4 regions of the Mesorhizobium sp. LjRoot246 genome follow, and region 2 is predicted to be linked to each of the others. Evidence: predicted binding sites of a transcription regulator. Region 2 holds the regulator's gene; each other region holds the start of a gene.

Region 1 (5,568 bases), 930 kb from region 2:
GGCAGGCGCCGGCAGCCTGCGCGCGCCGATGCCCGGACTGGTCAAGCTGGTGCGCGTGGCAAAAGGCGATGCGGTGATCAAGGGCCAGCCGCTGCTGATCCTCGAGGCGATGAAGATGGAACACAGCATCGCCGCGCCACATGACGGTGTGATCGCGGAGATCGCCACCGAGGGTGCACAGGTCACCGACGGAACGGTGCTGGTGCGGTTCGCGGACGAGGCTGTCTAGAGCGATATCTTTGATTGAACCCGTTTAATTTTGGGTTTGAAGATGCTATCTGCATGATCATGAGCAAGTCACCTAATACTCAGCTGAGTTCGAAAAAGTCGGGATCTTGGGAGATCGTGACGACGTCCCCCGCCGGAAGGATTGTTGAAACAACAGTATCTTCGGTAACGAAGCCGTCTGTCAGGCCGAAGGTAGCTAAGCCAACGATCCTCAAGAAGGCAGCATCGGCCAAGGCAAAGGCGGCGCCAGCAAAGGCGGCGGCAGCCCACACGTTGGCCCAGAAACCAATCACAAAGCCAGGTAGGATATCCGACCGAAAAGCTTTGGACGTCGTTACTCACTATATAAGCAAATACGCTCGCTAACCTATGGGCGCGCGTGATGTTTTCATCAATTGCCCTTTTGATGTCGCCTTTGCACCAAGCTTCCACGCTCTAGTATTTGGTGTCTTGGCATGCGGATTCCGTGCGAGATGTGCTCGCGAGATGGATGATGGGGCTGAAACGCGCATAGATAAGCTCTACAGGATTGTGGAAGAAAGCCGCTATGGTGTCCATGACCTATCACGCACCGAACTGGATCCGATAAACAATCTGCCTCGCTTCAACATGCCGCTGGAACTTGGATTGTTTCTTGGCGCCAAGCGATATGGCGATGATGAGCAGAAGAAAAAGCGATGCTTGATACTAGATGTGGCTCAGTACCGATATCAACAGTTCATTTCGGACCTTGCTGGGATGGATATTACCGCACACCAAGGTGTTCCTAGGACCATGTAACGCGGGTGCGCGATTGGCTCGCGACAGTTTCGCGACGCAAATCGATTCCATCACCCAACTTGGCTCTGGACAGCTATGATAGATTCCTTGCGGCTTTGCCCGATCTTATGGCGCAAGCAGGTATCGATGACCAAAACATTTTGTTTGCGGACTACGAAAGACTAGTTTTGGCCTGGATCCAAGCCGATCACGGTCGCGCAATACCAGCATAAATGGTTCAATGGCCGGGACGAGCCCGGCCATTTCTCTATGTTATGCAGTCGCCAGGTCGGCGATTACTGAGCGATCGGCGCGTATTTGCCGTCGTGCCACTGGTTGATGTCGTAGCTGGCATTCTTGAGGTCGCCCTTTTCGTCGAAGGTGACATCACCGACAACGGTGCTGATCGGCGTGCCGTTCTTCAACGCTTCGGCCACCTTGGCCGGATCGTCGCTGCCGGCGCGCTTAATGCCTTCAGCGAAAGCCTGGATGGTGGCGTAGGAGAACAGCGTGAAGCCTTCCGGCACGAAACCACCGGCCTTGATCTTCTCGACGGCTGCCTTGGCTTCGGGCTTTGCCTGGGGATCCGACGGGAAGACGAACATGGTGCCTTCGCCGGCCGGGCCGGCAACCTGCCAGAATTCCGGCGATGCGATGGAGTCCGGCATGATAAGCTGGAACTTCAGGTTCTGTTCCGCAGACTGACGCAGGATCAGGCCGGCTTCAGGATGGTAGCCGCCGAAATAGACGACGTCTGCCTTCAGATCCTTCAACTTGGTGACGAGAGCCGAATAGTCCTTCTCGCCAGCGTTGATGCCGTCATAATAGACCTCCTTGAGGCCGCCGGCATTCATGGTTGCCCTGACGGCGTCGGCCACGCCCTGCCCGTAGGCGCTCTTGTCATGCAGGACGACGACATTCTTGCCGGCGAACTTCTTGGCGATCCACGGGCCGATGAAGGCGCCCTGCGCATCGTCACGCGTATAAAGGCGCATGATCGTCGGCCAGCCGGCCTTGGCCGCCGCGTCGGTCAGCACCGGGTTTGACGAGGCCGGGCTCATCATCAAGGCGCCGGCTTCGGCATAGACGGCCGAGGCCGGAATGCTGGAGCCGGAGCAAGCATGGCCGTCGATGAACTTGACGCCGTCGGCGACGACGCGATTGGCAACCGACACGGCCTGCTTGGGATCGCACTGGTCGTCTTCGATATCGAGCTTGATCATCGACCCGTTGACGCCGCCAGCGGCGTTGATCGCGTCGGCAGCGGCCTGTGCGCCCTGCTTGAACTGATCGCCGATAGTGGCGAGCTGTCCGGTCATCGGGCCGATCACCGCAAAGGTGATGTCGTCGGCGAATGCGACCGGCGTGCTCATCATCAGGCCGAAAATAGCCGCGTTCAAAATACTCAATTTTTTCATGATGGTAGAACTCCTCCACTCACGCGCGGCCGCCCCGGCCGCGCTTCTTCCAGAGAGGCGGGACAATTTCACCCTTCATTGGGCCTGTCTAGGCGCATTGGCGGCGCTCGATTGGGCCTGCAAGGCGTCATCCACGCAAAAAAGCCACGCCAGCCTGTTCCGGCCGGTCGTGGCTTTTTTGTCCGTCGAGCAATCTCCAGGCGCCCCGCAGCCAAGAATCCCGCTCGCCTTCCCCGTATGGTGCACGACTGGACCCTGCGGCCTGCCGCGTTCTCTTTCTTCAGAGCATGATCTCTGGACAAACGGTCTCCGTTTGTTCGAGAAAACCGGATCACGCTCCAGGTCGTCGACTGTCTTGCGCGGCCTTCAATTCCACCGGGTCTGGCCGTCTGTGCGGTCTTGATCCCGGAGCTTCCCTGTCTTCGACATGCCTTCCTGCGATTGGCGGATCTCAGTGCATGGTCATCCATTCGCGGGCTTCGCGCAGCGCTTTGGCAATCTCGACCTTCGACATGGCCGCCGACAGTTCCGAGCGCAGTTCCGCGGCGCGGGCCGAGCCCTTGATCGCGGCGATATTGAACCATTTGTGGGCGGCAACGACATCGGTCTCGCAATCGCGGCCAGTCGCATACATCATGCCCAGTTCGAAAAGAATGTCGGCCTGGGCAGTTGCTCCCATGGCGCCGAAACCTGCTTCAAGCATTTCAAAACGTGCCATTTCAGTCCCCTGTTTGTGGCCCCTGTCAGGCTCCCGAGAGCTGCCTTCTTTCGTCCTTGCCGGCTGCTCTTCCGATGCTTTCGAGAATGCCGTGCAGGCTTGAATCCGTCGTTAAATGGCGTGCTTAATTTGAGGAAAACAAAGCTAAAACAAGAGGTAAACGCGAAAATTCGTTAAGGATACAAAGTCAGCAATTCAGCCTGCTTGCATCAAATTTGACAAAAATTTCAAACGAGGAAAGCAAGACTCTGCTAACCACGGAAACCAAAGGCAACATGCCGATCGTTTCATTTCCTCATCGGCGAGGTGCATTCGGGCACCTTCAAAATCCCAAAGTCTTCCGCTACGGCACCGCTTTTGTTTTTCTGGGAGCTGGATTAGCTTACGTTTGCGTAAGCGGCAGACCGGCGAGGCGGAGCATCCGGCCGGACATCCAAGGGAGGAAAGCATGTTTCGAAAAGTGAGCCTGGCCCTGGCGGCCACGTTGATCATGGCGGGTGCGGCATGGGCCGACCCGATCGAAGGCAATTGGAAGACTCAGGCCGGCGACACCGCGGCCATCGCTGGCGGTGGTTCGTTTTCCATCACGCTCAAGTCCGGCAAATATGCCGGCAAGACCATCGGCTCGCTCAAGGCGGCAGGCGACAACAAATATGCCGGCAACATCACCGATCCGGCAAACGACAAGACCTATTCGGGCAAGGCGACATTGTCGGGCACCTCGCTCAAGATGAGCGGCTGCGTGCTGGGCGGACTGATTTGCAAGAGCCAGACCTGGCACAAGCTCTGATCGACCGTATCCTTCTGACCTGAAGACGGGACCCCGACGGGTCCCGTTTTCCGTTTGTCGAGGCGCCCGCGCCTCCTTGGCCTCACGCAGCGCCTGCCGAAACCAGCGCCGCCGCGCCCAAATCCCGTCAACTATTTTGAACCGCAGATGAACGCCGGCATCAGAGCCGGTTCAGTTGCATCAGGGCATTCTCCGGCGTGTTGACGGAGACATGACCCAATGCTCGCTCGCCGCTTTACCATCGTCTGCCTGCTGGTGAGCCTGTTTGGAATGTTCTTCGCCATCCTCGTCGCCGAAGCGGGCCGTCCGGCCCGCGCCTGGGACGAGGCCAGTTCCAGAACCTGCCGCCTCGCCTGCCCCACCCATCTTCGCAACTGAACAAAGAAACCAAGACCTCGAAAAGAAAAGCTGAAAGACCATGAACCGCATCGCCGCCAACGCTCTCAAGACCCTTCGGCTTCTGCCGCGGGCGGCTCTTATCCTGACGGTTCTGGCCGCGCCGGTTCTGGCCGTGCCGATGATGCGCACTGGCGCCGGTTCAACGATCGACGCACCGGCTTTGAAGAAGTCCGGCGTCGGCTTTGTGCTCCTGGTCAGCTTGCAGCGCGGATAAAAGAAAAGGACGGTCTTCGGTCGCGACACCCCTCCCAAGTGCCGATCCAAGTCTCTATATTGAGCCATGGAAAAGCGAATCTACCCACAAGCCATCGAATCTGTCGTCATGCCGGAGCCTTTTGGCCGGAAGAGCTTCGATAGCGCCGAAAAGGCCGTCGCGGCACTGCAGACGCTTTACGATCGCAACACCAGGTTCCTGCGCGACTCCTTTGCGGCACTGGCGGCAGCGGGCGGCGACAATGGCAAGCGCTACCGGGCCTTCTACCCGGAGATCGGCGTCACCACCACGTCGTTCACTCAGATCGACTCGCGCCAAGCCTATGGCCATATGCCGACGCCGGGGCATTTTTCCACCACAATCACCCAGCCGGATCTTTTCGAAAGCTATCTTGTCGAGCAGTTGCGCCTGATCATGCGCAATCATGGGGTTGCGGTCACCGTCTCGGAATCGACCACCCCCATCCCACTGCATTTCGCCTTTCTCGAAGGCACTCATGTCGACGGCGCGGCGGCCGAGCGCATCAAGCGGCCGATCCGCGACCTGTTCGACGTGCCGGATCTCGACGGCACCGACGACCAGATCGCCAACGGCACCTTCGAAGTTGCCTTCGGCGAACCCAGGCCGTTGGCGCCCTTCACGGCACAGCGCATCGACTATTCGCTGCATCGCCTGTCGCACTATACGGCGACCACGCCGCAGCATTTCCAGAATTTCGTGCTGTTCACCAACTACCAGTTCTACATCGACGAGTTCGTCGCCCGCGCCCGCGACCTGATGGCCAATGGCGGCGGCGAATACACCGAGTTCGTCGAGCCGGGCAATGTCATCACCAGGGTCGGGCAAAGCGCGCCGAGTGAAGGCGTCGCGCCGCCGCGGCTGCCGCAGATGCCTGCCTATCACCTGAAGAAGCCCGGGCATGGCGGCATCACCATGGTCAACATTGGCGTTGGGCCTTCCAACGCCAAGACCATAACCGACCACATCGCGGTATTGAGGCCACATGCCTGGGTCATGCTCGGCCACTGCGCCGGACTGCGCA
Region 2 (5,568 bases):
GTGGACGCAAAAGACCGGCAAGCCGATCCTCGACGGCATCGGTGCCACCGAGATGCTGCATATCTTCATCTCCAATCGCTTTGGCGACATGAAGCCCGCGTCGACCGGCAAGCCGGTAGGCGGCTACGAGGCGCGCATCGTCGACGACGAGATGCGCGAGCTGCCGCGCGGTGCGACCGGCAGGCTGGCGGTGCGTGGCCCGACCGGCTGCCGCTACTTGGCCGATGACAGGCAGAAGGAATATGTGCGCGACGGCTGGAACCTCACCGGCGACACCTTCATGCAGGACGAGGACGGCTTCTTCCATTTCGCCGCCCGCTCCGACGACATGATCGTCAGCGCCGGCTACAACATTGCCGGCCCCGAGGTCGAGGCCGCACTTCTGTCGCATCCGGACGTCGCTGAATGCGCTGTCATTGGCGCAGACGATGCCGAACGCGGCCAGATCGTCGAGGCGCATGTCGTGCTGGTGCAGGGCGTGGCGCCTGACGCATTGACCACCAAGCGCCTGCAGGACCATGTCAAAGCGACGATCGCGCCCTACAAATATCCGCGATCGGTAAAATTCATCGCCGCTCTGCCCAAGACCCAGACCGGCAAGATCCAGCGCTTCCGGCTGCGCAAGGAGAAGATCCATTGAGCGAGCCCTACGATCCGGCGTCCGAAGGCGCACAGATGTCGTTCAAGGAGCGCATGTCCTACAGCGACTATCTGCACCTGGAGAAAGTGCTGGAGGCGCAGACGCCGCTGTCGTCGGCGCATGACGAGATGCTGTTCATCATCCAGCACCAGACCTCGGAACTGTGGATGAAGCTTGCTTTGCATGAGATCGGCGCCGCGATCCGCTCCATCCGCGCCGACCGGCTTGAGCCGAGCTTCAAGATGCTGTCGCGCGTCGCACGCATTTTCGAGCAGTTGAACAATGCCTGGGATGTGCTGCGGACGATGACGCCCAGCGAATACACCGAGTTCCGCGACGCGCTCGGCCAGTCCTCGGGTTTCCAGTCCTGGCAGTATCGCGCCATCGAATTCATGGCCGGCAACCGTAACCTCGCCATGCTCGGGCCGCACAAGCACCGGCCGGACCTCAGCGGGAAGCTGGAGGCGATCCTGGCCGAGCCTTCGCTCTACGATGAGGCACTGCTGCTGCTTGCCCGCAACGGATTCGACATCGGTGCTGATGCCAGGCGTACGGACTGGCGAGAAACCCGCGCCGAGAATGAAGCAGTCTTGGTTGCTTGGCAGACCATCTATCGCGATCCGCAGCGCTACTGGATGTTCTACGAACTGGCTGAGAAACTGGTCGACTTCGAGGACTATTTCCGCCGCTGGCGCTTCAACCACGTCACCACGGTCGAGCGCATCATCGGCCTGAAACGCGGCACCGGCGGCACGTCGGGTGCTTCGTATCTGAAGAAGATGCTCGAGGTCGTGCTGTTCCCGGAGTTGTGGAACGTTCGCACCCGGCTCTGACATATCGAAATAGGACAGGCACAGTAAGGAGGACGCGCTCGTGGCGGGAATCCTTTGCGAACAACCGAGGACTGACTGACCATGAGTGGAATTCCCGATCTCGCTGCAATCGAGGCGATGGATGCCACGGATCCGCTGCGCGCCATGCGCGATCGTTTCATACTGCCTGAAGGGGTGATCTATCTGGACGGCAATTCACTGGGAGCGGCCTCGCATGCCGTCCTCGGCGAGCTGCAACAGGCGGCGACGCAGGAATGGGGCCACGATCTCATCCGAGCCTGGAATACAGCCGGATGGTTCGAGATGCCGATCGAACTCGGCGACCAACTCGGGCGCCTGATCGGAGCCGCGGCCGGCCAGACCGTGGTCTGCGACACGACGTCGACCAACATCTACAAGGTGCTGCATGCGGCGCTGGAGATGCGGCCCGGTCGATCGGCCATCGTCGCCGAGGGTGACAGTTTTCCTACCGACCTGTACATCGCCGAAGGCGTGGCCTCGACCCGAGATGGCGTCTTGTTGCGCCTTGCCGGCGTCGACGCACCAACCATCGAAGAGCTGATCGATGAAAACGTCGCGGTGGTGCTGGTCAATCACGTCAACTACAAATCAGGTGAACTGCGCGACATGGCGGCGCTGACCCGCAAGGCTCATGCAGCCGGAGCGTTGATCATCTGGGACCTTTGCCATACCGCGGGTGCCCTGCCCGTCGAACTCGACCATGCAAAGGCCGATTTCGCCATCGGCTGCACCTACAAGTACCTCAATGGCGGTCCGGGCGCGCCGGCCTTCATCTACGCCGCGCGGCGTCACCACGGCGAGATCAGCCAACCACTCACCGGCTGGTGGGGCCATGCGCGGCCCTTTGCGTTCGAACGAGGCTATGTTGCCGGCACCGGTATTCGCCGCTTTCTGTGCGGCACGCAGCCGGTGCTGTCGATGCGGGCGCTCAAGGGTGCGCTTGCCATCTGGGACGACGTCGACATGCCGGAATTGCGAAAGAAGAGCGTCGCGCTGACCGAACTGTTCATCCAGCTCGTCGAAGCGAAGTGCGGCGCCTATGGTCTCACCCTGGAAAGCACCCGCGACGCTACTAGGCGCGGCAGCCAGGTGTCGTTCCTTCACGATCATGGCTATCAAATCATGCGGGCGCTGATCGAGCGCGGGGTGATCGGTGATTTCCGCGCGCCGTCGACCATACGTTTCGGATTTACGCCGCTCTATGTCGGCTACAAGGATGTGTGGCTGGCGGTTGAAGTGCTGGAAGACATTCTGCGCACAAATGCATGGCAAGACCAGCGTTTTGCCGTCAAGGAGGCCGTTACCTGACGCAGCCCTCTCGCCGATTGTTGTCGCCGACTTACCTCCTGGTCGGATGACCGAGGGACGAATTTCTAGCTCGCAAATGCATTCCCCGCCGGGCTGCCGCGCTGGGTGCAATAATTAACCAAGGTTGGCATTTTGGCTTCGTTTCGTTCACGGCAAGCGAACGCCGGGAAAGCTGGGAAATGCCCCGGCTGCGGGTCCATCAGCGGCTGATGCCACGCCTGGGATGAGGGTAGGGCCACAGCCTATTAACCATAATAATTTCAATGCCGGCAAGCGCAGTACGGCGGCGCGCAATCGTGCGTGCGGCTCGCTGGCCACCACCGAATAATTTCGGCCCCCTTAATAAATTCATTAAACTTTAAACAGTTGCAGAACACAACTGGAACAGATAGGGTTTGTTCTGGGTTTGTTTTTCGATTCTGGTTTCAGGCAACCTGGGGGCCGCCATGCTGACACGCAAGCAACATGAACTGCTGATGTTCATCCATGAACGCCTGAAGGAGAGCGGCATTCCGCCGTCCTTCGACGAGATGAAGGAGGCGCTCGATCTTGCCTCCAAATCCGGGATTCACCGGCTGATCACGGCACTCGAGGAGCGCGGCTTCATTCGCCGGCTGCCCAACCGGGCACGCGCGCTGGAAGTGCTGCGGCTGCCGGATTCGATCGCGCCCGGCCTCAACGCGGCAAAGAAGTTTTCGCCAAGCGTCATCCAGGGCAGCCTCGGTCAGGGTGGTGGTCTGGGCCGGCAGCTCAAGCCGGCGCCTTCGCGGATGCCTTCGCCCGGTAATGACGACGACGCGGTCTCCGCAGTGTCGATCCCGGTCATGGGCCGCATCGCCGCCGGTGTGCCGATCGATGCCATCCAGCATCAGACGCATTCGATCTCGGTGCCGCCGGACATGATCATGGGTGGCGAGCACTATGCGCTGGAAGTCAAGGGCGACTCGATGATCGAGGCCGGTATCTTCGACGGCGACACCGTCATCATTCGCAACGCAAACACGGCGAGCCCCGGCGAGATCATCGTGGCGCTGGTGGATGAAGAGGAAGCGACGCTGAAGCGGTTCCGCCGCAAGGGTGCCTCGATTGCGCTGGAAGCCGCCAATCCGGCCTACGAGACACGGATTTTCGGGCCGGACAGGGTCAAGGTGCAGGGCAAACTCGTCGGCCTGATCCGCCGCTACTGAGACGTCTGCGGACTGACCATTGGCTTCTCGGGTTTCTTGAAGGGTGGCAGGCCCCTCGCCTCGCGCGAGAATTTGCGTTGCGCGTGCCAGGGCCGATATGGGCTGTCCACCGCGAAGCTAATCGTCGCCGGCGTGGTTGCCGATTGGCGATCGAAGAAGATCGCGGCACTGCCTTTGCGAGCCAGTTGCCGCTTGGTGACCACGAGAACTAGCGGGTTGTGGCAGGCGTCATACGCGGTGGCGTCGTTGATGACGATCAGGTCTGCGAAGCCGCAGGTTTTCCACGTGTCTTTCCGGTCTTCGATATAGGCAATGATCGCGCCGGACGGGTGCTTGGCCAGACAAACGCCCGAGGTGCAATAGAACGGCGATCCCGGCGGCAGTTCTGTGGCATCCGCGATCTCGAATTGTCCGTCACCCTTGTCAAACACCTCCGGCACGATGATGGTTTCGGATATCAGCGCGCGTTTCCAGTTGTCGACCGTGAATTCGTTCGGCCGTGCGCGGCTGACGGCGAGCTCGCCGCCGCCGATTGGCAGCGCCACCAGCCTGGCGTCCTCCGAGATCAGCACGTCGGGCGTGCGTGTGTCCGAGACGGTCAACAGGCCGGCAAGCGCGACTGGGATGGCTGCGAGCCGCAGCCATGTCGTCGCCATCGTCGCAGTGACCAGGGCGATCGCTACCAGCAGGACGGACTGCTGCGAAATCAATCCGACCGCATCGACAGGCGAACGCTCGGAGATCCACCCCGATATGGCGATCATCATCGTCAGGCCCTTACCCATCAGATAGAGGGCCGGCCAGTCCAACCCGAACGGCATCAGCAGCGCGCTGGCAACGGCCAGAAACATGACGACTGTCACGATCGGCATTATCGCCAGATTGGCGAACAGGCTGAGTGGCGACACACGCTGAAAGTGCCAGATGGCAAACAGCGCCGTCGCGCCGCCGGCGATGATGGAAGTCATGGAAAGGCCGCCTGCCGCCAGCAGGAATTTTCGCGTCAGGAAACCGGACAGCGATCGCTTTGGCGGCGGCGGTCTCGTTTTCCCCGCGCGATGATCCGACCAGCCGGCATAGGCACCGACCAGCGCCGCGGTCGCGGCAAAGGACATCTGGAAACTCGGGCCGACCACCTCATGCGGCGACACCACGATGACGGCTATCGCCGAGATCGCCAGGTTGCGCATGGTGAGCGCTGCCCGATCGAACAGCACGGCAATCAGCATCACCGCCAGCATGATGAAGCTACGCTCGGCGGCGACGACGATGCCTGAGATGACGAGGTAGGCGGCAATCGAGAACAGTGCCGCGGCGGCGGCATATTTCTTGACCGGTCGGCGCGCGGAAAAATCCGGAAACAGGGCGAAGGCGCCGCGCAGCAAACCCATGATGGTTCCTGCGACCAACGCCATGTGCAGTCCGGAAATGGAAATGATGTGGTAGATGCCGGTCCGCCGCATTGCTTCGTTGATGTCATCGGGGATGCCGGCGCGCACGCCGACGATCAGTGCCGCTGCGATCTCGCCTTCGGCGCCACCGACGCTGCCTCTGATGTGGTCGGCGATGGCTTCACGGG
Region 3 (5,568 bases), 1.2 Mb from region 2:
TCTGCCTGAGAGCCTCCTTGCCCCGGGCGATGGCCATTGGCCCCTCCATGGCTTCGAGGCTGACGATATCGTCGGCATTGTATTTCTCAGCTGCAGCCTCGTTGTCGCCCTGCTTGAGCAGCTCGGTGAAATCCTTGGCAATTTCCGCGATGGTCATTTGTGTTCCTCCTGTTCAGACGAATTGCAAATAGGGAACAGCTTGCCAGCCTGCCATCGTCGGACAGTGCGGTAGCTGACAAGCCATGTCAGGATGATGGGCGCGTGGATCACGTGACGACGATTTAAGGCGTTCACATCGCGGGCCGGGCATCGTCCTGGCCGGTCAATTGCCAATGGTGAGGCACATCATACCGACCTTCCTGGATGAAGCTATGGACGAGAGCAAAACCACGCACTGTCCAACTAATCGGGTCGATCGTCTTTTCGCGAATTTTGGGCACTCCCATTTTGTCGCGAAGCAGCGTGACATGCGGTTCAATGGACTTCGTGAGAAAGAGCTTTAACGGGCTATCCGAAATCACTGCCGTGAGGTTTCGCCAGAACTCTTGCAGCGACGGATTACCGTCGCTGCTACGCAAAACAAGCGCGCCACCGCCAAAAGCGCACAAGCGATCAAAAGAAACGTCGAAGGGTTTTGCGACAATCATTGAACCTATGTGGCTAGCGAGTTCGACCAAGCCGTCCGGCAGTCCGTCATGGTCGCCGAGTCCAACAAGCGAGATGTGATTGGCAATTATTTTCCCTTTCAGCCCGAATTCCTCGCGCCAAGCAGTCGCTTGTAAAGCGACAGGGTCGGCGATGGTGCCTTCCATCAGGTGACAGAAGAACAACCGATCGGTGCGACGACGCCTGTTCCGCTCATGCCAATTGAAAGATGTTTGACCGTTTTCAGCTGTGTTGAACGTGGGCAGTTCATTCATGTCCTTCCTCCTGTGCGCCACCCCATCTCCGCCAAGCCGGAAATTTTAGAACAAAAAGAGAACAAATCAAGCAGAAAACGAAGCGAGCGTTGGTGCTTTCCGCATCAGCGCCCGCGAGCTCAACGGTTGAAGAAGCCTGCTGAGCAGGGCTTAAGCCTACGCCCCCGTAGCCGATGATGCCCTTGACCTCGAAAAAATCGTGGATTGCCCAGTCGGCATACTCGCAACCGTTGCCCGACTGCTTGTAGCCGCCGAACGTGTGCTCCGGTTTTAGAGATCGGTTGGACTAGCTTGGCAGCACCGGGCAGTTGGCGCCACGGCGCAGACTGATATGAGCGATGTCGCCGACGCTGAATTGAAAACCCTCGGCCTGGCGCGGCGCGTCGATGACAACAGGTGCGCCCTGCCCGAGCTCGGCATGCAGGCGCAACGTGCGGCCGTGAAAGACGATGCTGTTGACGCGTGCCGGCGCCGTGCCCGGCGCGGCCTCCGTCATCGCCAGCAAATCCTCCGGACGCACGCCAATGGTCCGCACCTCGCCTTCGCCGGGTGACCGGTCGGTTTCAGAAATGGCCTCCAGCGGCAGGGCGCCGGCGGTGAAACGCAAGCGATCTCCATCGCGGCCGAGAAACCGTGATTGCAGGAGATTCATGGTGCCGATGAAGCTTGCTACAAACTTCGTGGCGGGCCGGTCGTAGAGTACGGCCGGCGGCGCGATCTGCTCGATGCGGCCCTTGTTCATGACGACGATGCGGTCGGAGATCGACAGCGCCTCGGTCTGGTCGTGGGTGACCATGACGAAAGTGGTGCCGAGCCGCGACTGCAGCCGCTTCAGTTCGACCTGCATCTGTTCGCGCAGATGCGCGTCGAGCGCCGACAGCGGCTCGTCGAGCAGCAGCACGCGCGGTTCGCAGACGATGGCACGCGCCAGCGCGACGCGCTGGCGCTGGCCGCCCGACAGTTCGGAGACGCGGGCGCCGATCTTGTCGGCGAGGCCGACCATGTCGAGGGCTTCGCCGGTGCGCTTTGCCTGCTCGGCTCCAGACAGTTTGCGCAGCGACAGGCCGAAGCCGACGTTTTCGGCGACATTCATGTGCGGGAACAGCGCGTAGTCCTGGAACACGGTGTTGACAGGGCGGTCGAACGGCCGAAGTGCGGTGATGTCGCGACCATCGAGCAAGACCTTTCCGCTCGACGGGCTTTCGAAACCGGCGATGACGCGCAGGCTGGTGGTCTTGCCGCAGCCCGACGGGCCGAGCAGCGTGATGAACTCGCCGCTGATAATGTCGAGATCGACGGCGTCGAGCCCGACGATACCGCCAGGAAAAATCTTCGAAACCGCCTGCAGCCGGACGAGTGGATCAGGCGCCATCGCGAACCTCGGACGGCTTCGTGGTGTTGACCCAGAGAATCTGGCAGCGCTCGGCGCCCGGATTGCGGAAGGCATGCAAAAGCGTGCTCTTGAAGGCAAAACTGTCGCCGGTCTTCAGCCCGTATTTTGTCGAATCCACCACCAGTTCGACCTCGCCTTCCAGCACATAGCCGAATTCATGGCCGGCATGGGCATAGGCCTCGGCGGTGCCGCCACCTGCTTCCACCGTCACCAGCATGCCGGTCAGCGTCGCGCCCGGCGGCGACAGCAGCGCCTTGGCGATGCCTTCCGACTTGACCGGGATCTGCCGCCGGCTGCTAGCGCGTACGCAATAGAGGTCGTTGACGGCATCGTTGCCGTCGGCGATCAGCGCCGACGGCTCGATGTCGAGGGCGGCGGCGAGCGGCCAGATCACCTTGACGCGCAGCGAGGACATGCCGCGTTCGATCTGGCTCAGCGCACCGATCGACACGCCGGCTTTTGCCGCAAGATCGGCCAGTGACAGGTTGCGCTCCAGCCGCAGCGCCCGCACGCGCCGGCCGACCCGCACATCGGCATCGTCCTTCGGCTTCTCAGCCGCTTCATCCAGCATGTCCATCAGTCGGTCCTCGTTTGCTTTTCCCTTCTCCCCTTGTGGGGTGAGAAGCGGTTCGCACAGCGAACGAAAAGCCAATTGCTTGGCTTTTCGAGCTTCGAACGCCCTGAGCCTGCGAAGGGCCGGGCGTGGTTAGTCGATCCACCCTGCCGGGTCCCCGCTGCTTCGCAGCGTCCCGGCGTTCGCCGGCCTTTCATCGTGCCACTGGCACGATGAATTCGCTTACGCGAACCGGCTGCTCACCCCACAAGGGGAGAAGGGGGAGCTTTATCCCCCCGCCTTCACCTTCTCAAACATCTTGGCGAGATCGTCATTCTGTTTCATCGGACCGGTGAAGATGGTGGTCTTCAGCATCACTTCCGGGTCGGACGGCAGTTGTAGTTTCTCCAGCTCCTCCTTCGGAACCGTGGCAAAGGCGGAGCTCAGCGAGCTGCCATAACCATAGGCCTCGATCAGGTATTTGCCCGAGTCGGCGTCCAGCCGGCTGTTGATGAAGTCATAGGCGAGATCGACATTCTTGGCATCCTTGAGCATGACGAAGCCGCAGGCCCAAGTCAGCATGCCCTCTTTCGGCTTCATGAACTCGACCGGCACGCCCTGCTTCTTGAGCGAGGTGGCGGACGCGTTCCAGGTCATGGCGGCGACCAGTTGGCCGCTTGCCAGCGCCTGTTCGACCGAGGTCATGTCGGTGGTGTAGTTGGAGAGCAACGGGCGCTGCTCGCGCAGTTTCTCGGCCACCTTGTCCATTTGCTCCGGCGTCATGTCGAACGGGTTGACGCCGGCCAGAAGCGCGGCAACGATCGGCGTGTCATGCACGGCATCGATGGTCGCCATGCGACCGGCATACTGCTTGTCCCACAAAAGGTTCCAGCTCGCTTCCGGGTTCTTCACCAGATCGGTACGGTAGAGGATCGAGGTGTTGCCCCAGTCCCACGGCACCATCCAGACCTTGCCGTCACCGGCCTGCAGATCGGGCAGGTTCTTGAACACCGGGAAGATCGAATCCCAGTTCTTGATGCGCTTGGTGTCGATCGGCTGCAGCAGGCCTTCCTTGTTCCAGCGCGCCACCTTGTCGTAGCAGGGATGCGCGATATCGGGGCGGAAGCCGGCCTTGACCTTGGTGAAGGCGTCATCGTCGTCACCGAAGATGGAGGCCTCGACGCCATCGGGATGTGCGGCGAGGAAGCTTTTGTTGAAATCGGGAAGTTCGTAGCCCGACCAGGTGAAATATTGCAGCTTGTCGCCGGCGAAAGCGACGGTCGACGACAGCGCCAATGCCAAGGCGGCAAAGCCGGCCCGGGCGGTCTTTCCGGATATCAGGTCGCCAGATTTCAGGTCGCCAGATTTCAGGTGGAATGCCATTGCAGTTCTCCTCTCTTGGTTTGTTTTGGTTGTGATGGATCCGCGGGTCTTGGTGCCGGTGCGGACAGACCGCGATGGCGCAGGATTTCGGCTGCTGCAGCGATGACAAAGGACACCGCCAGGATCGACGTACCCAGCGCCATGACCGTCGGCAGCGACTTTGGAAACCTGAGCTGGCTCCAGATGTAGAGCGGCAGCGTCGGCTCGGTGCCGGCGAGGAAGAAGACGACGATGAATTCGTCGAAGGAGATCAGGAAGGCCAGCATGAAGGCCGAGACGATGGCCGGCAGGCTGAGCGGCAGCATCACCCGCCGGAACGTCGTCCAGTCGGAAGCGCCGAGATCGAGCGCCGCCTCGCGAATGGTTTTCGGGATGGCGGCGAAGCGGCTGCGCATGATCACCACTGTCGTTGGCAGCGCCACCAGTATGTGGCCGAGAACGATGGCGATGCGCGATGGACCGAGACCGATGAGGTTGATGAGGATCAGCAGCGATATGCCGACGATGACGCCCGGGATCAGGATCGGCAGCCGGGCGATGGCGCTGATGGTGGCGGCCAGCGGCGAGCGGCCATAGAGATCCATGTAGGACACGGTGATGCCGCACAGAGTAGCGCAAGTGGCGGCAACGGCACCGATGACGAGGCTGTTCAGGAGCGCATTGGTCAGTGCCGAATTGCCGAACAAAGTCGCGTACCATTGCAAGGTAAAGCCTTGCAGCGGAAACGCTGCCTGGATCGAGTTGTTGAGGGAAAACAGCGGGATCAGCAGCACCGGCAGATAGAGAAAGACCAGATAGGCGATGACATAGACGCCGAGCCAGCGGCCGCCTCCCTGCGTGCGCTCAGCGCTCATGTGCGGCTGCCAAATCTGCGGTCGGCGAAGCGCGCGACCAGCACCACGCAGAGGATGACTAGCATGACGGCGACGGAGAGTGCGGCGCCAAACGGCCAGTCATTGGCCTTGCCGAACTCAGCCTGGATCAGCGTACCGATCATGGTGCTGGCCGGACCGCCGACCAGAGCCGGCGTGACATAGTCGCCGACCGTCGGCACGAAGACGACGAGCGCCGCCGCCAGCACGCCCGGCATCGAATTGGGCAGCACGACACGGCGGAAAGAGGTGAATGGCCGCGCGCCGAGATCGGAAGCGGCCTCGATCAGCGATTTCGGGATCGTGTCCAGCGCCACATAGATCGGCAGGATGGCGAACGGCGCATAGGCGTGCGCCAGCGTGACAACGACAGCGGCCGGCGTGTTGAGAAAGGCCAATGTCGGCTCGGACCAGATGCCGCTTTCGATCAGCGCCGAGTTCAGCACG
Region 4 (5,568 bases), 3.4 Mb from region 2:
CGTGGCCGGGCCGAACAGAAGCGCATCTTCTATCTGTCGATGCCTTCGGGCCGTGTCGAGCGCAATCGCGAGGCGACGGCGCAAAGGCCGGCAGCGGGCAAGACCCCGCGCGCGGCCTGAACGGTGCAACGTATCGTCCGCTTTGTCTTTGCCGGCGGTGTCGGTTTCGTTGCCGATGCGGCGGCACTCTGGTTGCTGCTGGCGATCACGCCGCTCGGGCCGTTGGCCGCCCGCATCCTTTCGATCGGTTTCGCGCTCTGCGTCACCTGGCTGCTCAACCGCCACCTGACCTTCTCGCCGTCGAGCCGCGGTATTGCGAACGAAGGCGCGCGCTATGGCAGCGTCGGCGTCGCCACCAGAATCGTCAACTATCTCGTCTACTGCGCCATCCTGTTCGCGCTGCCGGCGGCCCCGCCGCTGGTAGCACTCGCCGTCGCCTCGCTGGTCGCCATGACGCTGTCCTTCCTTGGCTACTCGCGGCTGGTCTTCGACCGCTAGGGTGCTGGCCCGATTGGCAGAAGGCCTCGTGACCCTTATATCGCTGTGACCGACTGCGCTGGGGACCTGCCATGAAGCTGAAAATCGCCGTCCAGATGGACCACATCTCCGCCGTTTCGATCGCCGGCGACACCTCGTTCGCGCTGTCGCTGGAAGCGCAGCGGCGCGGCCATCTTCTGTTCCACTACACGCCCGACCGGCTGTCGCTGCGTGACGGCAAGGTGTTTGCCCGCATCGAGGAAATGCAGGTGCGCGACGAGAAGGGCAGCCATTATTCACTGGGCGAGAAGGTGCGCACCGATCTGTCGGAAATGGATGTCGTCCTGCTGCGCCAGGATCCGCCCTTCGACATGAACTACATCACCACCACCCATATTCTGGAGCGCATCCATCCGAAGACGTTGGTGGTCAACGACCCGGCCTGGGTGCGCAACAGCCCGGAAAAGATCTTCGTCACCGAGTTTGCCGACCTGATGCCAGACACGCTGATCACCAAGGATCCGCTGGAGGTTGCGGCCTTCCGCAAGGAGTTCGGCGACATCATCGTCAAGCCGCTCTACGGCAATGGCGGCGCCGGCATCTTCCATCTGCTTGAAGGCGACCGCAATCTTGCCTCGCTGCTCGAAATGTTCGGCCAGATGTTCCGCGAGCCCTATATCGTGCAGCGCTATCTCAAGGACGTACGCAAGGGCGACAAGCGCATCATCCTGATCGACGGCGAACCGGTCGGCGCCATCAACCGGGTGCCGGCCGAGCATGATTCCCGCTCCAACATGCATGTCGGCGGCCGCGCCGAAAAGACCGAGCTGACGGCGCGCGAGCGCGAAATCTGCGCCCGCATCGGACCTTCGCTGAAAGAGCGCGGTTTCATCCTGGTCGGCATTGACGTCATCGGCGACTATATGACCGAGATCAACGTCACCTCGCCGACCGGCGTGCGCGAGGTCAAGCGCTTCGGCGGCGCCGACATCGCCAGCCTGTTCTGGGACGCGGTCGAGGACAAGCGGCGGACGTAGTCCGTTTTCACTTTGTCTTAACCATGTTCTGTTTTTGCAACCGGGCTCTGTTCGGCTGCAACCTAGACGGTTGCATGTTCCTGTAATGTTCTTGATTTGACCGAGGAAGTGTGATTGTCTCCCGGAGGGCCATTCCTGGCCCGATCGCAGGGGCTGGGGCAAGCCTATATCCGGGGGCAAAAATGGTGGCGCGGGTTCGCACGGTCGCTTTCCAGGGCATCGAGGCTGTGCCGGTCGACGTGCAGGTGATGATCGCGCCCGGCAAGGTCAACATGCACATCGTCGGCCTTGCCGACAAGGCAGTGGCCGAAAGCCGCGAGCGGGTGCAGGCAGCACTTCATGCGTCCGGACTGTCGATGCCGTCGAAGAAGGTCACGGTCAATCTGGCGCCCGCCGACCTGCCCAAGGAAGGCAGCCATTACGATCTGCCGATCGCGCTTGGCCTGATGGCCGCACTGGGCGCCATTCCGGGTGACATGTTGGCCGGCTATGTCGTGCTTGGCGAATTGTCGCTCGACGGCACGATTGCCGCGGTCGCCGGTGCCTTGCCGGCGGCGATCGGCGCCAATGCCGAGGGCAAGGGCCTGATCTGCCCGTTCGCCTGCGGGCCGGAAGCGGCCTGGGCGGGTCGGGAATTCGACATATTGGCGCCGCGCAGCTTGATTGCGATTGCCAATCATTTTCGCGGCACGCAGGTGCTGTCGCGGCCGGAGGCCGGCATCCACGCCGCGGCGCGCGACCTGCCCGACCTCGCGGACATCAAGGGCCAGGAGACCGCCAAGCGGGCGTTGGAAGTGGCGGCGGCCGGTGGGCACAATTTGCTGATGATCGGGCCGCCGGGCTCAGGAAAATCGATGCTGGCGCAGCGGCTGCCGTCGATCCTGCCGCCGCTGGCGCCGAAGGAACTGCTCGAGGTTTCGATGATCGCCTCGGTGGCGGGGGAACTCGGCGAAGGCAAGCTGACCGACCGGCGGCCGTTCCGCGCCCCCCACCATTCGGCCTCGATGGCGGCGATGGTCGGCGGCGGCATCCGCGCGCGGCCGGGCGAAGTGTCGCTTGCCCATCATGGCGTGCTGTTCCTCGACGAGTTTCCAGAATTCACGCCGCAGACGCTCGATGCGCTGCGCCAGCCGCTGGAGACCGGCGACTGCATGATCGCGCGGGCCAATCATCGCGTCACCTATCCGGCGCGCATCCAACTGGTCGCGGCGATGAACCCGTGCCGCTGCGGCATGGCCGGTGAGCCGGGCTATCGCTGCCTGCGGGGCGAGCGGTGCCGCACCGACTACCAGGCGCGTATTTCGGGTCCGCTGCTCGACCGCATCGATCTCAGGATCGAGGTGCCGGCGGTCTCGGCCAGCGACCTGATCCGGCCCGACCGGTCGGAGAAAAGTGCCGATGTGGCGCTGCGCGTGGCCCGCGCCCGCACCATCCAGCGCGAACGCTTCGAGCGGCTCGGCGCTACCCGCGCCACCACCAACGCGCATTGCGCGCCGGCGGTCATCGAGGAGATCGCCATGCCTGACGCCGCCGGCCTGTCGCTGCTCAAGGACGCCAGCGAAAAGCTCGCCTTTTCGGCGCGGGCCTATCACCGCGTGTTGAAGGTCGCGAGAACACTGGCCGATCTCGACGCCAGCGAAACCGTCGGCCGCATCCACTTGGCCGAAGCGATTTCCTATCGCATGAGTACGGAGCGGGTGGCGCAGGCAGCGTAGGTCACTTGCCTACTGATGGCCATGCTTGCGTTCGGTTTGGTCCCAGCCGGCGAAATTCCGCGATCACGCCATAACCGCGTCCCTGCGAATCGACCATGTCTGCAGTGCGGCGGACCTGATTGTCCGCTTGGCCGGCGTCCTCACCACCCAACGGCCCCCCACCCGAATGGGCGCCGGCCATTTTCCTCCTCTTCAGCAAACATGGCATCGAGCCAGACTAAAGTCTTGGCTGCCGCATTGGACATTCCTTATTTAGACAATACGAATATGGTTGCGGTTGGGGACCCCGCTATGTTCATCGACTATTACGAAGTTTTGGAAGTTAGCCCGAACGCCAACTCGGAAACGCTGGAGCGCATATTTCGCTATTTTGCGATGCGCTATCATCCTGACAATCGGGAAACCGGGGATGAAGCCCGGTTCAGCGAAATCGTGGAAGCCCACAATACGCTCAAGGATCCGGTCAAGCGCGCTCAATACGACATCGCGTACCGAGACCATGCCGGCCTTCGTCGCGAGTTGACCGAGGAGGCCAGCAGCACCAAAGGCATCGAGCGGGATGTGGTGATCCAGGCCAAACTGCTGTCGCTGCTTTACGCGAAGCGCCGGCACGACGTCACCAATCCCGGGATCGGAGATGTAGAGCTCGAACGCTTGTCAGGCTGCCCGCGAGAACATCTCGAGTTTCATCTCTGGTACCTGAAAGCAAAAGGCTGGATAGCAAGAGTGGAAAACGGGACGATCGCGATTACGGTAGAGGGCGTCGATCGGGCCAACTCCGAACACCGCCGCGATCCCGCCATCCGGCTCCTGGACCATACAGGTTCCTAACGCCTCAGGCTGGAAGCCAGGTCCAAGACCCGCCTGTGCCTGTTCAGCCCTGCCGCGCCTTCAACTCCAGTCGCCGCGCGTGCAACACCGGCTCGGTGTAGCCATTGGGCTGGACGCGGCCCTTTAAGACCAGGTCGCAGGCCGCCTGGAAGGCGATCGAGTTGTCGAAATCGGCCGCCATCGGCTGGTAGAGCGGGTCGCCCTCGTTCTGGCGGTCGACAATGTCAGCCATGCGCTTCATCGTCGCCATCACCTGGTCCTCTGTGCACACGCCGTGATGCAGCCAGTTGGCGATGTGCTGCGAGGAGATGCGCAGCGTGGCGCGGTCCTCCATCAGGCCGACATCGTTGATATCAGGCACTTTCGAACAGCCAACGCCCTGGTCGATCCAGCGCACGACATAGCCCAGAATGCCTTGCGCGTTGTTGTCGAGCTCCTTCTGGATGTCTTCCGGCGACCAGTTCGGCCTTACCGCGACAGGCACCGACAGGATGTCGTCGAGCCTGGCCTTGGGCCGGTTCTTCAGCGCTGCCTGCACGGCGTGGACGTCGACCTTGTGGTAGTGCGTGGCGTGCAGCGTCGCCGCCGTTGGCGACGGCACCCAGGCGGTGTTCGCACCCGCCTTGGGATGGGCGATCTTCTCGACCAGCATCGCCGCCATCAGATCGGGCATCGCCCACATGCCCTTGCCGATCTGGGCGTGCCCGGCCAAGCCGCATTCGAGCCCGGTGTCGACATTCCAGGCCTCGTAGGCGGAAATCCAGGCGGCCTGCTTCATGTCGCCCTTGCGGATCATCGGCCCGGCTTCGATCGAGGTATGGATTTCGTCGCCGGTGCGGTCGAGGAAGCCGGTGTTGATGAACACGACACGCTCTTTTGCGGCGCGGATCGCCTCCTTGAGGTTGACGGTGGTGCGTCGCTCCTCGTCCATGATGCCCATCTTGATGGTGTTCTTGGCCATGCCGAGCAGGGCTTCGACGCGGTCGAAAATTTCGACGGCGAAAGCGACTTCCTCCGGCCCGTGCATCTTGGGTTTCACCACATACATCGAGCCGGCGCGGGAATTGGCGCGGCGGCCGTTCGGCCCGACATCGTGCAGCGCGATCATCGCCGTCAGCGCCGCATCCAGGATTCCCTCCGGAACCTCGTTGCCGTCGCGGTCTGTTATCGCCGGGTTGGTCATCAGGTGGCCGACATTCCTGACCAGCATCAGCGAACGGCCAGGCACGGTCAGCGTGCCGCCGGCGGGCGCGGTGTAGGAGCGGTCGGGATTGAGTTTGCGGACAAAACTCTTGCCGCCCTTGGTGATTTCCTCGGCCAGGTCGCCCTTCATCAGGCCAAGCCAGTTGCGGTAGACGACGACCTTGTCCTGCGCATCCACCGCCGCGACCGAATCCTCGCAGTCCTGGATGGTGGTCAGCGCCGATTCCAGGATGACGTCGGCGATGCCCGCCGGATCGGTGCGGCCGATCTGGTTGTTGCGGTCGATCATGATCTCGATGTGCAGC

The links. Region 2 encodes LexA, which represses DNA repair genes until DNA is damaged. Its sites were predicted from a motif close to TGTTCNNNNTGTGTTCNG; they were not measured.
Region 1: a site for LexA is predicted at 3,258-3,275, ahead of ACSQ3L_RS24350 (sel1 repeat family protein). Genes of this name have one in related genera too.
Region 3: a site for LexA is predicted at 967-984, ahead of ACSQ3L_RS25740 (2'-5' RNA ligase family protein). Genes of this name have one in related genera too.
Region 4: a site for LexA is predicted at 1,590-1,607, ahead of ACSQ3L_RS02830 (YifB family Mg chelatase-like AAA ATPase). Genes of this name have one in related genera too.

What each region holds. Positions count from the first base shown of each region.
Region 1 covers NZ_CAXUSN020000001.1:4,939,277-4,944,844, forward strand. Annotated here, with positions in the region: gene ACSQ3L_RS24330 (acetyl/propionyl/methylcrotonyl-CoA carboxylase subunit alpha) at 1-229, shown strand, start outside; gene ACSQ3L_RS24335 (hypothetical protein) at 309-521, opposite strand; gene ACSQ3L_RS24340 (hypothetical protein) at 598-1,008, shown strand; gene ACSQ3L_RS24345 (ABC transporter substrate-binding protein) at 1,284-2,405, opposite strand; gene ACSQ3L_RS24350 (sel1 repeat family protein) at 2,857-3,123, opposite strand; gene ACSQ3L_RS24355 (DUF2147 domain-containing protein) at 3,572-3,913, shown strand; gene ACSQ3L_RS24360 (hypothetical protein) at 4,133-4,291, shown strand; gene ACSQ3L_RS24365 (hypothetical protein) at 4,332-4,526, shown strand; gene ACSQ3L_RS24370 (AMP nucleosidase) at 4,635-5,568, shown strand, end outside.
Region 2 covers NZ_CAXUSN020000001.1:4,006,955-4,012,522, reverse strand. Annotated here, with positions in the region: gene ACSQ3L_RS19425 (AMP-binding protein) at 1-640, shown strand, start outside; gene kynA (tryptophan 2,3-dioxygenase) at 637-1,473, shown strand; gene kynU (kynureninase) at 1,555-2,802, shown strand; gene lexA (transcriptional repressor LexA) at 3,249-3,989, shown strand; gene ACSQ3L_RS19405 (ComEC/Rec2 family competence protein) at 3,983-5,568, opposite strand, start outside.
Region 3 covers NZ_CAXUSN020000001.1:5,230,126-5,235,693, forward strand. Annotated here, with positions in the region: gene ACSQ3L_RS25735 (SnoaL-like domain-containing protein) at 1-157, opposite strand, end outside; gene ACSQ3L_RS25740 (2'-5' RNA ligase family protein) at 291-920, opposite strand; gene ACSQ3L_RS25745 (ABC transporter ATP-binding protein) at 1,207-2,292, opposite strand; gene ACSQ3L_RS25750 (cupin domain-containing protein) at 2,282-2,890, opposite strand; gene ACSQ3L_RS25755 (ABC transporter substrate-binding protein) at 3,155-4,249, opposite strand; gene ACSQ3L_RS25760 (ABC transporter permease) at 4,234-5,103, opposite strand; gene ACSQ3L_RS25765 (ABC transporter permease) at 5,100-5,568, opposite strand, start outside.
Region 4 covers NZ_CAXUSN020000001.1:620,797-626,364, reverse strand. Annotated here, with positions in the region: gene ACSQ3L_RS02845 (glycosyltransferase) at 1-120, shown strand, start outside; gene ACSQ3L_RS02840 (GtrA family protein) at 124-498, shown strand; gene gshB (glutathione synthase) at 570-1,514, shown strand; gene ACSQ3L_RS02830 (YifB family Mg chelatase-like AAA ATPase) at 1,697-3,229, shown strand; gene ACSQ3L_RS02825 (DnaJ domain-containing protein) at 3,521-4,060, shown strand; gene ACSQ3L_RS02820 (malate synthase G) at 4,104-5,568, opposite strand, start outside.